DNA from 3 places in the Fervidobacterium islandicum genome. Region 2 is predicted to be linked to each of the others. Evidence: predicted binding sites of a transcription regulator. Region 2 holds the regulator's gene; each other region holds the start of a gene.
What was found. The regulator HrcA, encoded in region 2, represses chaperone genes, less so after heat shock. The targets are predictions, from matches to a motif close to ATTAGCACTCNNANNNTNNGAGTGCTAAT.
Positions count from the first base shown of each region.

Region 1: NA23_RS01270 (ATP-dependent Clp protease ATP-binding subunit) is a predicted target of HrcA. The motif match lies at 3,197-3,225, and genes of this name have one in related genera.
Region 3: groES (co-chaperone GroES) is a predicted target of HrcA. The motif match lies at 2,965-2,993, and genes of this name have one in related genera.

Region 1 covers NZ_CP014334.2:271,364-277,070, reverse strand. Annotated here, with positions in the region: gene NA23_RS01290 (single-stranded DNA-binding protein) at 1-90, opposite strand, end outside; gene rpsF (30S ribosomal protein S6) at 90-476, opposite strand; tRNA gene NA23_RS01280 (tRNA-Ile) at 602-677, opposite strand; tRNA gene NA23_RS01275 (tRNA-Cys) at 685-761, opposite strand; gene NA23_RS01270 (ATP-dependent Clp protease ATP-binding subunit) at 906-3,131, opposite strand; gene NA23_RS01265 (MFS transporter) at 3,412-4,623, shown strand; gene NA23_RS01260 (MATE family efflux transporter) at 4,637-5,707, shown strand, end outside.
Region 2 covers NZ_CP014334.2:1,994,359-2,000,065, forward strand. Annotated here, with positions in the region: gene NA23_RS09535 (hypothetical protein) at 1-969, opposite strand, end outside; gene dnaJ (molecular chaperone DnaJ) at 1,221-2,360, opposite strand; gene NA23_RS09545 (nucleotide exchange factor GrpE) at 2,387-3,022, opposite strand; gene hrcA (heat-inducible transcriptional repressor HrcA) at 3,054-4,103, opposite strand; gene NA23_RS09555 (DMT family transporter) at 4,366-5,232, shown strand; gene rpsB (30S ribosomal protein S2) at 5,303-5,707, opposite strand, start outside.
Region 3 covers NZ_CP014334.2:26,138-31,844, forward strand. Annotated here, with positions in the region: gene NA23_RS00110 (IS110 family RNA-guided transposase) at 1-711, shown strand, start outside; gene NA23_RS00115 (hypothetical protein) at 803-2,410, opposite strand; tRNA gene NA23_RS00120 (tRNA-Ala) at 2,674-2,750, shown strand; gene groES (co-chaperone GroES) at 3,031-3,300, shown strand; gene groL (chaperonin GroEL) at 3,329-4,945, shown strand; gene NA23_RS00135 (dihydrofolate reductase family protein) at 5,029-5,586, shown strand; gene fusA (elongation factor G) at 5,645-5,707, shown strand, end outside.

The DNA.
Region 1 (5,707 bases), 510 kb from region 2:
AAATGTTGTTACCAAATTTCCATCGATTGTCTGCCTTGTCTCAGGATCTCGCGTTAACCTTCCAACAAGCACCACTTTGTTATACGACATTATTCCACCTTCTCTTCAGAAGCACCCTCCTGTTGAACTTCCTCGTTGGAAACCTCTTCTTTTTTAGCCCTTGCTGCTTTTCTTTCCTTCTTCTCAAGGTCTTCTCTTCTGAACGTTTGCCATCTCATGAACTCTGGGTGCACCTTGAAATAGTTCTCCAGTTGTTCAAGCCCTTGCCCATTTGACCTGAAGTAGAGAACTGTGTAATCACCTTCGAAGTACTTCCCAATCTTGTAGGCAAGTTTCCTAATACCCCATCTGTCAACGTTCTCCACTTGTGCTCCGACTCTTTCCTCCAGGAACTTCTTAACGTTCTCTACCAACTTGTTCCTTTCTTCCTCTGGTACGTCTGGTTTGATGATAAACATCGTTTCGTAGATCCTCATAAAGCACCTCCTCCCTCGGTCTATCGGCCCTGCTTTACTCAGTCAAGCAGAGCGGGAATTTTGTGATTGAACTTCTGTAAAACATAAAACAAAGACGGGCGTATGCCCGCTGCATCTTTATCTTCTGGTGGGCTCGGAGGGGATCGAACCCCCGACCGTCCGGTTATGAGCCGGATGCTCTGCCAACTGAGCTACGAGCCCACTCGCCTGGAGGCGACGGAGGGATTTGAACCCTCGAATAGAGATTTTGCAGACCTCCGCCTTAGACCCCTTGGCTACGTCGCCCCATTGCGTGTTACATTCTACCACATAACCTTTTATCTGTCAACAGGGTGCAACAACACAAACTTTATCGTATAGAAAATTCAAAAAAAGAACCCTCCTCAAAATTCACATCCTGAGGAGGGTTCGGGATAATGTCCACTCTATTTACTTATTATCCGAAATCTCCCAGTAAAGTCCTTCGTCTTTCCAGTAAAACTTCACCTTTTGACCTTCTTTTACTTGCTCATCGATTATAAGTTCTGCAAGCTTGAATTCGACAGTGTTTTCAAACAGCCTTCTTAGAGGCCTTGCACCCATAGTTGGCACGTAACCTTCCGTAGCCAAGTACTCTTTCATCGATTCATCCAACTCAACAACAATGTTTCTGTCAGCAAGTCTTTCGTTGAGTTCTTTGAGGTAGATATCGATTATCTGTTTGATGTGCTCCTTCTTGAGCGGTTTGAACACGACTGCTGCATCGATCCTGTTGATCAGTTCCGGCCTGAAATACCTGCGCATCTCCTCTTCGATATGTCTTGGTATCACACTTTCCAAACCATCTTCGATGTCCTGGATAATTATGTCTGAGCCTATGTTACTTGTCATAATGATTATCGTATTTCTGAAATCGACGGTTGTTCCCTTACCATCGGTCAACCGACCGTCGTCAAAGAGCTGCAGGAGTACGTTGAAAACCTCTGGATGTGCTTTTTCAATTTCGTCAAAGAGCACGACACTGTATGGTCTTCTTCTGACCTGTTCCGTCAATTGGCCACCTTCTTCGTAACCAACGTATCCCGGAGGTGCACCAATTAACCTTGCAACCGAGTGCTTTTCCATGTATTCACTCATGTCGATCCTGATCAGTGCCTTTTCACTACCAAACAAAACATCGGCAAGTCTCTTTGCAAGTTCTGTCTTACCAACACCCGTTGGCCCAAGGAACAGGAATACTCCAAGCGGGCGTTTTGGATTGCGTATACCAGCGCGCGACATCTTTATTGCATTTGCTACAACTTTTACAGCCTCTTCTTGGTCTACGAACTTTTCATGGATGAGCTTCTCGAGATTTTTGATCTTCTCCTTCTCATCTCCCATTATCTTACCAACGGGTATTCCAGTCCAGCGTTCGACAACCTTTGCGATGTCTTCTTCCTGAACTTCTTTCTTACCATCGATCTTCGCACGTGCAGCAGCTTCATCTACGAGGTCTACAGCCTTGTCAGGCATAAACCTATCCGTTATGTATTTCGATGATAATTTAGCAGCTGCCTCTATAGCCTTATCGCTGATCTTTACTCCGTGGAACTCTTCGAACTTCTGCCTGAGACCTTTTAAAATCTCGATAGTCTCTTCTACAGAAGGTTCTGATACGAATATGACTTGGAATCTTCTTGCAAGCGCTTTATCCTTTTCAATGTGCTTTCTGTACTCTTCAACAGTTGTTGCACCTATCACTCTGAGCGTACCTCTTGCAAGTTCTGGTTTTAAGATATTACCAGCATCCAATGCACCTTCAGCAGCACCTGCACCTACAACTGTGTGCAGTTCGTCGATGAACAGGATAACATCTGTTCTCTTTTTGAGCACATCGATGAGTTTCTTAAGCCTTTCTTCGAACTCTCCTCTGAACTTTGTCCCAGCTACAAGCCTTGCAAGGTCGAGTTTAAGGATAGTCTTATTCTTCAAAAAGTCAGGGACATTCCCTGCAACAATCCTCTGGGCAAGACCTTCAACGATAGCCGTCTTACCAACACCGGGATCTCCGATGAGAACCGGGTTGTTCTTGATCTTCCTTCCGAGGATTTCAATCATCCTATTGACTTCGTTTTCTCTACCGACGACCGGCATTAACTGGCCGTTTTTCGCCATTTCTGTCAAGTTCTCTGTGAACTTTGCTAAGACGTCGATGTTTTCCTCTTCTGAGTACGTTCTCTTCATCCTAAGTTCTTTGATAGCTGTATAGAGCTTGTCTTGGGTGACCCCGTACCTTGCCAACAGCCTGTAGACAGTCGTTTCTGGGACGATTGCCATAGCAAGTAGCAAGTGGTCTGTTCCGACCTTTTCGTCACCCATGCGCCTTGCTTCTCGCTTGGCTTCGTTGATAACTTTTGTCGTATCCGGTGTCACATAGATCTGCCCTGTTCCGCCGGAAGAGTAGTAATATCCACCTTTGGAAGTGATAGCGCGCTCAACATCTTTTCTCAAACTATCAACATCTACGTTTAGATGCGTTAGTATGTCGTAAGCCGCGTTCTTTGTGTTTTCGAGCATAGTCAAAAGTATGTGCTCAGGTGCCATCTGATTTTGCCTGTAACGATTCAATACATCTGTTACAGACTGTAATATCTCCTGAGCGTTTTCCGTGAATTCCTCAAGGTTGAATGTCATCTCAACCACTCCCTTCTTTTTATTTCTATTTTGTTTAATTTTCTTTTCCGACAGTAGTATACCATATTAGCAATCAGTTGTCAAGAGTGCTAATAAAAAAATTCAAAAAATTCCTGGCCAAAGAAAAATGTTTACCAATAAACCGTACTTGATTTTAAGAATGGCGATGTTAGAATTGATTTGGATATGGTTCGATATGCTAACTTAATTTCAAAATTTTGCCACTCGCTTAAAAGTCAGACTTAGACTGGGTAAAAGTACGAGGAGGACGTTTGATAATATGTCTCACACTTCCGACATTTCATCAACTAATTCAGCTGCTCGCTTAATCACTATTTTCACCTTTACCGATGGACTTGCTCAAGGCATATACGGAACCATCTTCAATCTGATGCTCCGAACCTCCGGGATGCCAACTTCCTACGTTGGTCGGATCACCTCCTTTTTCTTATGGGGTTGTGCACTACTGGGACTTGTGTTCGGTATTATCGCGGACAAGGTAAATAAAAAACAGCTCATGTTTACAACGCATCTTCTGAGTGTATTCTTCGGAACTTACAGGGTTCTATCGAAATCGTACGTCCAGCTCGGTATCTCTTCCTTCTTCTTCGGTGGGTTTTCAACTGCTACAGGTATCGTTTTGTCAACGCTTCTTATATTGAAAACCTCAAAAGATAATCGAACGAAGGTCTTGGGACTGAACTTCGGTGTGGGAATGCTCACGGGTGTGTTGGGGAATATACTGGGCGGTGTGCTTGGCGATATTTTCCCTTTGAAAGCTGTACTAATAAGCGCCAGTATTTCCAGATTGCTCGCCTTAATTCCTGTCAAAAGACTTAGCATTGAAAAGTTCAGCGATACTAGGCTTTACAAGTCAGATACCGATACCAACGTATTAGAGTTCTTTTCCACTTTGAAAAAGCTCAACGAACAAGCAAAAAAGGTTGTACTTTACTATTTTTTGTCCACGATGAGTGTTGGCTTTGGAGCTGGTTTGTTTGTCACATTTGGAAACGTCATCTTTTACGACCTTTTCCATCTTAGCCCTTCGCTGATTGGAACGATCCTTGCCATGGCGCAGTTGGCAACAAGCATAGGTGCCATCTTTTCGTACAAGCTGGGAAGGAAATTCGGGGACATGAACGTCTTGATATTTTCATATGTTTTCGTCCCCATCTTAATTGTGCTTTTGAGTTTTGTTAGGGAACCGATAACCTTCACATCAGTATACATCCTACGCTTTGCGGTTATGAACATGGTTGGGCCTCTGCTTACCGCTTTGGTCTTTTCAAACATACCTGCCAGTTATCTTTCGTCGATCAATGGAATGAACACATTTCTTAGCAACGTCGCGAGAGCACTCTCTGCAGATTTGTTCGCCGCACTCACCAGATTCAAGAACGGATATACGTGGATATTCGTTGTAAGTTCCATTTTTTACTTTGCCAATGCGTATGTTATGATAAGAATGTACAAACATTTAAAAGATTGACCAGGTGGAGACTATGGATAACCTGAGCGAAGTCAAAGATGTGCTTGAAAAAGGAACTGACAGAAAGACGTTGACAAGGAATCTTTTCAAACTATCCGTTCCCGGCATGATCGGTTTTGCAGTACAGTCACTGTACGACATCATCGATATGTTCTGGATCGGAAAGATTTCGTACAAAGCAATAGCTGGGGTTGTGATATTTTCAACGATATTCTGGCTTGTCGAGATATTGAACGAAATCATAGGTACATCATCTGTTTCATTGATTTCTCAAGCATTTGGTAAGGGTGATAAACCCCTTACATCGCGTATTATCGAGCAAACCCTCGTTTTTAAAGCACTCGTCGCACTTATTGCATCCGGTTTTCTGTTGCTTTTCTTTAGACCAGTAGTCAACTTTTTCTCTAAAGATTTGGACGTTGTCACTTACGCAATTCATTACGGTTACATACGCATCTTTTTCATGCCTATATTTTTCATGACCTACTCCACATTCACTGCCTTAAGAAATGTCGGTCATGCGACACTTGCAACTCTTACTATGGCAAGTGGTGCAGTTGCGAATATCTTGTTAGACCCCGTTTTTATTTTCGAGAAAGTCCCGTTGATCAATATCCCCGGTCTTGGACTTGGGGTTTCCGGTGCCGCATGGGCAACGGTGATTTCTACTTTTGTTCCCCTCGCCTGGGGAATATACGTGCTTTTCAAAGGTATCTCAGGTGTGAAGATTTCACTCAAGGGGTTGCTATCACTCGATAAGAGTATAGACAAAAAGCTGATAACCATAGGTCTGCCTTCAGGTATCGAGATGTTGTTGAGGAACTTGTCCTACACTGTACTTATTAAGATTTCTTCTCTTTTTGGCTCCGAGTACGTGACCGTGTTCGGTATTAACGAAAGGATGTTTGGATTTGCGATTATCCCTATATTTGGACTTTCGATGGGGGCAAGCACACTGGTGGGATTTCAATTGGGAAGAAATAACGAGAAAGCTGCAAAACAAGTTACAATCCTAGCAACTTTTTACAGTGTTACAGTCATTTCAGGTATCCTTATGCCTTTGATTTTCTTGCGTAAGCAGATT
Region 2 (5,707 bases):
AAAGTAGAGCATATCTATTCCATTTTGTCCTTCACTTTGCAAACTGTTCAACACAGAATGGATTCTCACGTTCTCACCAAATGTTTTTATATACTCCACTTGACCGTTTATTGTAAGCTTTGCGATGAATGCACGTTCGGTTCCCAATCTTTCAGAGTTAGCATCATTGAAATTTTCGTACACGTATCCGGAAACAAAGATAGCTTTCTCTGTGATAGACAAGTCCATAGGCCAGAGAGTATGTGAATTGGTTAAGACGGTCTGCCAAATTAACTGCCCAGCCGAATTGTAGCTAACAACATACCCGTCGTACCTTGTTCCGTCTGTGAATGAATTACTTGATCCGGCAACGAGTATTTGACCTTTCATTGGATCATAGCCGACAGCGTAAGCTCTATCCCAGCGTGTACCACCGAAGCTTCTATCCCAGATGATTTTTCCATCACTTGAGAACATAACAGTCCAGTAATCATGTTCGCCGAAGTTCGCTGTTACGTCGTTACCCTTGGCATAGTTATCACCGACAAATACGAAGTTGTTCCCAGCTCTTACCATTCGATATGCCCTGTCCCAATCCGGCCCCCCGTAAGTTTTTTGCCAAATAGTGTTTCCATTCTTGTCTAAACGCAAAAGCAAAACATCATATCTTCCTCTGGTACCTAAGCTTTTCGAAGAGGTTGTTCCAAGAGCAAAAAAACCCTCATCGATTTGAACAATATCATATCCAAAGTCGTCATTCTCAGCACCGAAGGTTTTAACCCATACGATGTTACCGTCATCATCGACTTTGGTCAAAAGTATTTGATATTTTTCACTTTCGTCATCTATGGTGGAACCTATTCCTACAAACCCATCAGGCGTGCTAATAACTCTTGATATCCGTGATTCGAAACCTTTGTCGATTGTTATCTCTTTGTCAATCTTTGCGGTTAGCTGAGTTGAACTGGAAATACCTTTTAAAAAGGCCAAAAACGTCGAGCTGCGTGAGAAAATGAATCCAAAACTAAGAACGAAAATCCCCAGAATTAAAAATAGCAGAGTAATTGAAATAAAGGTTTTTGATTTAGCATGTCTTTGCGATTTTTTGAGCTCTGGCCCACTGGAATGGGTTGAAGAACCTAGCGGATTAAGAGCCTCTCGATTTCTGAACGCTTTGTTCCTACGTGATTTACTATATTTTAAAGCCTTTCTCGTAGTATTTAGTTTGTCTCTGTCAAGTCTCAAATTTCTATGCCCCTTTCTTTGGCTATTTCTTCAAGGAGTTTTCTCTCTTTTGATGAGACTTTCCTTGGGATTGAGACCTTCACTTCTACTATTAGATTGCCACGTCTACCTGTCCTTGCGTTTGGAATGCCCTTGCCTTTGATAACTATACGTTCGTTGGGCTGTGTCCCTGCAGGTATCTCCACTGGAACTCGTTCGCCGTTTGGCAATGTAACATATACGATGCCACCGAGTATAGCACTGATGTAATCAACGGGAACAGTTACTATTATATCATCACCTTCGCGTTTGTAGTCGCTTGTTTTTCTAACTTTAACGTGGACATACAAATCTCCGTAATCTCCACCGTTTGTTCCAGCATTCCCTTTTCTCGGAATTCTGATAACCGCTCCATCTTCTACACCTGCTGGGATGTTCACGACCGCGTTTGTTTTTCTTCTAATTCTTCCTGCTCCTTTACACACATGGCAGGTTTCTCCCGGAATTGTACCGCTACCACCGCAGACGTCACAGGTATATTGGTTAATAAACACACCGAACGGTGTTCTTCTCTCTTCCCGAACAACGCCAGTTCCATGGCACTTCGAACATGTCACCCATTTACTTCCAGGTTCTACTCCTTCTCCCTTACAGTTCTCGCACAATTCATACCTGTCGTACTCAACGGTTACATCTCTTCCAGTAAAGACGTCAGCTTCTGAAATGGTCACTTCAAGGTTTATATCCTCTCCTCTTTTGGCATACCTTCTACCACCTGTTGTTCGTTGCGTTTGCGATGTACTTGTTCTATGCCCTCCAAAGAATATGTTGAATATATCATCATTTAAGAAGTCCCTGAAGATATCACTTATATCTTCAAATCCAAATCCGTTGCCCCTACCGGACGGCTCGTAAACGTAGCCACCTTCACCTACGTATCCAAACTTATCGTACATTGCACGTTTCTGTGGGTCGCTCAGCACCTCGTAAGCTTCCTGTATCTCTTTAAATCTTTGCTCGGCTTCCTTTTTCTTATCTCCCGTATGCCTATCTGGATGCCACTCTTTAACAAGCTTCTTGTAAGCCGCCTTTATCTCATCTTCTGATGCATTTCTTGGCACGCCAAGTATTTCGTAGTAATCTTTTCTTGCTGGCATATTGTATCACCTCTGCTTGTCATTTTTTATTGCTCATTCTCTTGCTTGTTCTCTGTCATGTTCTCAGATGTTTTTGCCTTCTTCCTTGGTTTTACAGCAACGCGCACTTTCGTTGGTTTTACAACCTGTCCGTTGAATGTGTAACCGTCTTCAATAACTTCAAGGATTGTGTATTCTTCAACATCATCGCGTTCTTCTTTCTCAAAGGCTTCATGGTTGAACGGGTCGAATTTACCTGTTGCGTCTATAACCCTTAATCCTTCGTTCTCCAAGGTCTTCAAGAGTTTTTCATATATCTTCTCTACTCCAAGTTTGAACTTTTCCAGGTCATTATCGGATTCGTAGTACTTAAAAGCCCTCTTGAAGTCATCTAAAATTGGTATAAGTGCTTTGATGATGCGAAGTGCGGTTGACTTTGAGGCATCTTTCAGCTGCCTGTCGACGTCCAATTTGTAGTTTTCAAACGTTGCTTTGATTATGCGTGCTGCATTCTGGATTTCTTTTAGTTGGTTTTCAAGTTCGGCTATTTTCTCCTTTAACTGCTTGTTTTCCTCGAATAATCCGTTCTGATTCATCTCTTCGTTCTCCTTTATCTCATTTAAATTTTGCGAATTATTGTTTTGCATTTCTTTCATTTCGTTTATTTTCTTTTCTTCACACATGGTCTCAACCTCCTTCTTATCTGGATTGATTTTAGATATTTCTCGATACAACAGTGAAGTATTCACTCAATCTGTTGAGCATGAATTCAAAGCTGTCGATGACTAAGTCATATCTCCCGTATTTGTCAAAGATGACAGCAACGCGCCCAACAGGTGTATCTTCTGAATAAAACTGACCGAGCATTACCGAGAAGTCTTCCAAGAATCTAAGGCCGTGTTCTTTACCGATGAATATATCGTTTTCAAGCTCAAAGAGTTCTTTGTAGAATGTGTCCGACGCGACGTATGCAAGGATGTTCTGCAATTTCTTCAGGTTGATTCTTTCATTTGAAAGTAAGTTTGGTAGTCCCTCTGTTATGTAATCTTCGTAACTCTCAACTGATAGTCTTTCAGTTATTTCCAGGAAACCTCGGCTGAGCGTTCCGAAATCGTTCTCTTTGAAGTTGTTTAAATTGCTCAAGTTATTTATTCGAGCGAGAATATCCCTAAGCTTGGATCTGAATTCGTTCAAAGTTAGTCCTGTCATTACTTTGTTGAGCATTTCTTCTATTTTTTCCGTATCGTCGAGTTCACTGTGTTGGATCGGGATTGATGAGCTTAGACCAAGCGATGTTATTATATTCGCGATCGAAAAATTCTTGCTTACAGGTGTGACAACTATCCTTTTTATCCTTAAAGTTAACGGACTCGGTTTTTCGATGACAACCATACCTTTTGTTGAAGAACTTAAAAGTTTTGCGGCACCTGTAAGGACCTTTTCCATATCACCGATAGGGAAACGTGCCGCAACTTCGACGTGTGTGCTCTTTGATTTTATTTCTTCTCTAATTTTCCTAAGTTCGTTTACATAAAACCTGAGACCTTTGTCCGTTGGGACACGACCAGCTGATGTGTGCGGCTGGTATATATAGCCTGTTCTCATCAACCGATTCATGTCGTTTCTGATAGTGGCACCAGACCTTTCAATCGTAGCACTTTCCAAAACCCTTTTTGAACTCACTGGGGTTTTGGTATTGATGTACTCTTGAACGATACAATAGAGAACTTTCTTCTGCCTTTCGGTGATATCGTTTCCGAGCATACTTAACTATCACCTCGCTTTTTTGTATATCCATTCTTGCTGTTCTATTATTATCAAACTTATTAGCAATCAACATCCAAGTCTGCTAATATATTACCACAGATTTGTCGATTTGTCAATTTCTTGAGAGCTTACAATACGGTGTTGTTCGGATTTTTGTTACATAAAACTCTTCTTGATGAAAGGATTATTTTTGATAAAATAGAGACATAAAATTGTGCGGAATGCGAACTTTCTTATCGATGAAGATGAGGTGGTCCCTGTGAACTGGAAGGTTTATATATCTGGAGTAGCCGTTTCTACTATATTTGGATTGTCTTTTCTTTTTACCAAAAACAGCATACAGCACATCAACGTCTACACGTTTTTAGCTTACAGGTTTGCGGTGGCAAGTATCGTTATGCTTTTGCTCGTTGGTGTTGGAGTTATCAGGTTGTCAAAAAAGCCATATTGGAAATTGTGGAAGGTGGCTTTATTTCAGCCGATTCTGTACTTTGTTTTTGAAACAAACGGGTTAAGATTTGCGACTTCTTCGGAAGCAGGGATGTTGATCGCTTTGATTCCGATTGTAATTACCGTTCTGAGTCCTTTGCTATTGAAGGAAAGAATAAAATGGTACCAATTTCTGTTCGCTTTTCTGAGCTTTTTTGGTGTCTTTCTTATCGTTGCGAGTGGTGGTTTTGAGCAAGGAGCGCTTGTCGGAAAGCTCTTGATCTTAGGTGCTGTGCTTTCTGCAGCTCTTTACAATATCTTCTCGAGGAAGTTGTCTGCACAGTTCACACCTGTGGAGACGACGTTCTTCATGATGATAACGGGTTTTGTGTTCTTCTTTTTGGTGAGTATCTTCACAGGTCAGTTCAAGGTAACACTCCATCCGGCTGTTATAATGGGAGCATTGTACCTTGGTGTGCTTTCTTCAACAGTCGCGTTCTTTTTGGTGAATTTCATGCTCAGCAAAGTTCCGCCAACGGTCTCTTCGCTTTTTTCGAATTTGACAACGGTGATTTCAGTAATTGCTGGTAGTGTCATCAGACATGAGAAGATTGCGGCATTGCAGATACTTGGAATGGTTTTAATACTCGTATCACTTGTGGCTAACTCCTATTTGAAAAGTAAAGAAATGCACTGAAGACGGTATAAATCAAATGAATTAAAAAGCCCTCGGTTTTTTCCGAGGGCTTCGTTTTAAATTACAGCTCTTATATTTCTTCTTCGTCAAGGTTTTCTGGGATATTAATTTCGATTTCTTCTGTTTCAACTGTTGCAGGCATTGCTTCTTCTGTTGAGTACGGTACCCCTTCGCGACCTTCGAGGTATGCATCGGCTATTTTACCAGCGATGAGTGCAATAGCTCTTATTGCATCGTCATTCGATGGGATCACGTAGTCGATTGGATCAGGGTCGCAGTTGGTGTCAACCATTGCAACTATTGGAATTTTGAGGTGGTTGGCTTCCTCAACGGCGATCTTTTCTTTTCTCGGGTCGACTATGAAGATAACATCTGGTAAACTCTTCATGTTCTTCACGCCACCGAGGTTCTTTCTGAGTTTTTCGAGCTTTTTTCTGAGTTTACTCTGTTCCTTCTTTGGCAGCTTGTCGAGTTC
Region 3 (5,707 bases), 270 kb from region 2:
GTTACCAATATCTACAGTGACACTATCCTCAATCTTCTTTCTCATTTCCCTTCTGCCAAGGCTATTCAAAAGGCTCGTAATCTGGATGTGTTCTTTTCCAAAGACCGTGGCAGAAGTACAAAACTTAATGCTCAAAAACTTAAAGAACTCGCTAATAACTCGATTGCTCAATATTGGCCGATGAAAGAAAAGATTCTTGTGCAAAATATCAAAGAACTACAATTTTTACAGCAACAGCTTGAAGAATACGACAAGATGATGAAAGAATATTGCGAATGTAGTGCGATAAACCTTGATATCGAGATACTCACGTCAATACCAGGTATTGGTGAAAACAGCGCGATGCATTTCTTGGCAGAAGTTGGAGATATCTCAAGATTTAGTACATACAAAAAACTCATTGCGTATTGTGGACTCGATCCAAGCATTGCCCAATCAGGCAAAAGCAAAGTAGAAGGACACATATCGAAAAGGGGCAATGCCCACCTAAGACGAATACTATGGCTAATGGCAGTGAGTGTAGTGATTCACAACGAATATTTCCGAACATACTATGAACGAAAAAGGCAGCAAGGTATACCGTACAAAAAAGCGATAATGTCAGTAGTACACAAGTTATTGCGAACGTTGTACGCAATGTTGAGAAAGAAAGAGAAGTTCAATATTGATTATGCTATCTCACACTCAAAACAAAAATTTAATTTTGCATAGTTGACTCCTTTGAATTTTCTATTTTTCCGTTTTTTACCAAAGCTTTTTTCATTTTTTGGCTGCTCAGGGATTATCTAAACAAAAATCAGGATTATTGTACATACAACAAGAAGTTTCCAATATCCCGCATCAAGTTACCTGACAAATCCTGAACATTCATAACAGTAACGTAATAATAGCCCAGTGCCATTATGGTAGACACGGAGAACACAACAGTCTTCCCATCAGAAGAGATCTCTTCCGGTTCCATTAGTAAATCCCTGTAAAAGCTGGCGAATTCGTTTTCTCTGATGAGCAGCCTCGGTTTAACTCCTGTGTTTATTCCACCAGCGTCGTAGACTTTCAATTTAAAGACCGCCGGTCCAGGAGAAATATACGTTGGCTGGTCCTTCCCCATCTCAACATCGTTTACGGTGAGTGAGATAAATCTCGGACCGTTGTAGTCGGGTACACTCACAAAAGTTTCGGCTATTCCACCTCTATTATCGTCCGATTCCGCGTAAACTGTAATTATATGTGTTCCCTCTTCTACGTCCCACAAAGTAAATCTTTTTGCTTCTTTTCCTTCAGAAGCGATGCTCGAGTCTATCGCTTTCCCGTCGACGAAGTACACAATCTTTGTGTATCGGACTCTCTCTTCTTGTGGAACAAGTGCGATAACCGCCGTTCCACCTGCAGTTAAATTCGCTGGGCTCACCTCGACCTCAAAACTCAAAGCCGTCGAACCGACGTAGATTCTTTTCGAATAGTAGGCGGCATTTCCTTCTTTATCTCTCACAGTTATATTAAGCGTATGTGTTCCAAGTTCTTTTTTACCTATTTTTATGGCTTTTTCAAACGATTTTCCTGAAATCTTACCTTGCTCGACAACTTCACCATTGAACTCCACTTTGTAATAATCGAGCTCTTCGTTGTCATACATTTTGACTTCGAAGATCACATCTGAGTTTACCGGATAAAAAGTCTTAGTGAAAACATTAATGATAGGTTTGACCCTATCCACTGGATTTACTTCGAATACTACCTTCGTGGCATCCTCCATATTGTAAGAAGAAGTTTTTAGAAATAGCTCCACTTTTCCAGGATAATTTACTGGTTCAAGTTTTCTATAAACATATCCCGCCTTCTCGGTAAGTGCTTTCCTTATCCAAGTGTTACCACCTACTCGACCGTCCAAAGTGTAGTTCACTATGGGGTTCTCACTACCGACTTTGATTAGCAGCATCACCTCATCGCCCACATACGGGCGCTCGGGTATGAGTCTCACTTCCTCAATTAAGGGAGGTAACGAATCGTAAACCGTCATTGTTCCGTTAGTGGTGTACCAAACATTATCAACTATCGAATAACCCTCAACACTTAGCTGGTAAATGCCCGGCTTTGAGAAGCGCTTCGTGATTTCGTAAGGGTACTTGTTAATCGAAATGGATTCACTGAACACGGTGCTGTCACTGTGTTTGAATTTCACCTTTATGTTCGACAAGCCCGGCTCGAGTGGTTCAACGGTGATTTTTACATCCGTATTGACAAAAGTGACTTCTGGGTAGGATACTTTAGACTTTTCGTTGGAAGTTGTTGTACCTCTTGAAGTACATGAGAAAACAGCTAACAGAAAGATATTCAGCACAATCAATAACAAAGCAGTTGACTTGGTGATGAACCCAAAAAAGAACCTGCTTTTTTTAACTTCAGGTTTCATACAAGCACACCTCCGAAAGTGTTCTATTTTTTATCTTCTTATTTGTGACAAACATCCCAAAAAGTACCAGAACACAAATTTACCCAATAACATATTCTATATTAGGCGTGCCTGCTCCTACTACATCAACTATAAATTTAGACCTCGAATTAGTCAAAATTATTGAAATTTTGTTAAGAAAAAATGTAAAGGAATCCTTCTTGATTTTTTTTCAATAAATGATATAATCTTCATGCGTATTAAGATGCATGTGTCATAATAGTGGGGCCGTAGCTCAGCTTGGGAGAGCGCTACCATGGCACGGTAGAGGTCGTGGGTTCAAGTCCCATCGGCTCCACCAACAGTTCAGACTTCAGCCCTGGTTGATCCCAGGGCTTTTGTTTTTCAATACCATACTTTTCGTGATGTTGCAAACAAAGCCGTTCAGTCAATTTTGGTTAGTGAAAACATAAGAAAAAATAAGAAAAATACATTTATTTCGCTATAAAGCTGCATAAATGGCCATAGACGTAAACTTTCACAATTCACATATTTCATTTTTCTGTTATACTAAAATTAGCACACGCAACTAAAGAGTGATAATCAAAACACAACAACATGTGACAGGAGGGGGTAAGAGTATGAAGGTAAAACCACTTGGTGAAAGGCTTTTGATAAAGCCCATCATCGAAGAAAAGAAGACAGCAGGTGGTATTGTACTTCCAGATGCCGCTAAGGAAAAACCGATGAAGGCTGAGATAGTTGAAGTTGGTAAACTGCCAGAAGATTGCACACTCAAAGTCGGAGACAAGGTAATATACAACAAGTACTCCGGAACAGAAATTAAGATCGACGATGAAGACTACATTTTGATCGATTTGAACGACATTCTTGCAAAAATAGAAGAATAAAAACGGAAAATTGGAGGAGGTGTGAGATATGGCAAAGTTGTTGAAATACAGTGAAGAAGCAAGAAGGGCACTCGAATCAGGTGTTGATGCGGTTGCGAATGCAGTGAAGATCACACTTGGTCCAAAGGGTAGAAACGTCGTTATCGAAAAATCTTGGGGAAGCCCAACAATTACAAACGACGGTGTTTCCATCGCTAAGGAAATAGAACTCGAAGACAAGTTCGCAAACCTTGGTGCTCAGCTCGTTAAGGAAGTTGCAAGCAAGACAAACGACGTTGCCGGTGACGGTACGACAACCGCAACAGTTCTTGCGCAGGCAATGATTAAAGAAGGACTCAAGATGGTCGCAGCTGGTGCAAATCCAATACTTGTAAAACGCGGAATCGACAAAGCTGTAGCAAAGGTTGTTGAGGAAATTAAAAAGATTTCCAAGAAGCTCTCCAGCACGGAAGATATAGCACACGTTGCAGCTATAAGCGCCAACAGTGAAGAGATTGGAAAGCTTATTGCAGAAGCTATGGAAAAGGTTGGAGAAGATGGAGTCATCACAGTTGAGGACAGCAAAACCATCGACACATACGTTGAATTCACCGAAGGTATGCAATTTGACAGAGGTTATATCTCACCGTACTTTGTAACAGACCCAGAAAAGATGGAAGTTGTCTACAACGAACCGTTCATACTCATTACCGATAGAAAACTTTCCAACGTAAAACCACTCATCCCAATACTTGAAAAAGTTGCTCAAACAGGCAGACCACTCGTAATCATTGCAGAAGATGTCGAAGGTGAAGTACTCACAACGCTGGTGCTCAACAAGCTCAAGGGTACACTCAACACAGTTGCAGTTAAGGCTCCTGGCTTCGGTGACAGAAGGAAAGCCATGCTCCAGGATATTGCAATTCTCACAGGCGGTATCGTAGCAAGCGAAGAAGTTGGTATCAATCTCGAAGACCTCACACTCCAAGACCTCGGTAGAGCGGATGTTGTTAGAGTAAAGAAAGACGAAACAATAATCGTCGGTGGTAAAGGTAAACCTGAAGAAATCAAAAAGAGAATCGCTCAGATTAAAGCCCAGATCGAACAGACCACAAGCGAATACGAAAAAGAAACGTTGCAAGAAAGAATGGCAAAACTCGCTGGTGGAGTAGCAGTTATAAAAGTCGGTGCTGCTACAGAAACGGAACTCAAAGAAAAGAAACACAGAATTGAAGACGCTCTTAGCGCAACAAGGGCAGCTGTTGAAGAAGGAATCGTTCCTGGTGGTGGAATCACACTCTTGAGAGCAAGAAAAGCCATCGAGCCACTCTTGAACGAACTTACTGGTGATGAGAAACTCGGAGCACAGATCGTTTACAACGCACTCGAGGCGCCAATCAGACAGATTGCTCTCAACGCTGGTTACGACGGTGCGATTATAGTACACAACGTTCTTGCAAAAGACGAGGTAGCATACGGTTTCGATGCACTCAAAGGAGAATACTGCAACATGTACGAACGCGGTATAATTGACCCAGCAAAGGTTACAAGGAGTGCACTGCAAAACGCAGCCTCAATCGCTGGAATGCTCCTCACAACAGAAGTGCTCGTCGTTGAAAAGCCAGAGGAAAAGAAAGCATCCGTGCCTGAAATGCCAGAATATTAATACTAGAAGAAATAGCAAAAAAAGCGGTACCCGGAAAGCGGGTACCGCTTTTTTATTCATTGCACTGTGCTAAAATATATTAAATGAAAGGGAAGGTGGTTGATACGAGAATCAGATTGCTGGCAGTGACAGATGTAAGGGGAACTATCGCAATTAATGAAAACGATAGAACGGATTGGGGAAGTCCGGAGGACAAAAGACTTTTCAAAGAAATAACCACCCGCTCAGGTCTTGTTGTTATGGGCAGAAAGACCTACGAAGCGATTGGTAAAAGATTGCCCGGAAGGTACAACGTTGTTCTGAGCACAAAGGGCGTGTTTTCTTGTGGAGAGCCTGATTTGGTACTAAACGGGAACGTTTCGCAGATAATTCAGGAACTTAGGAACCGAGGTTTTGAAGACGTGTGCGTTATCGGTGGTCAGACTTTGTTTTCTCAATTTCTAAACGCTGGTCTTGTAACAGACTTACACTTGACAATAGAACCGATAATCCTACCTGACGGGTTGAATCTTTTTTCAAATATTGACAAACACTACTCATTACGCTTTGAAAAAGCTCAGATTCTGAATTCTAAGGGAACTATCTACGTGCATTATCGAATTGGAGAGCTTGGAAACAAAATACAGGGTTTGAAAATCTGAAATATTCTGGTAAAATATACCACAGTGACATTTTTTTATCATATACGGAGGTGGGGACATGGTTGCGAAGGATAAACGCACAGTGGCTCTTGTGGGTCACAACGGTTCTGGAAAATCCGCT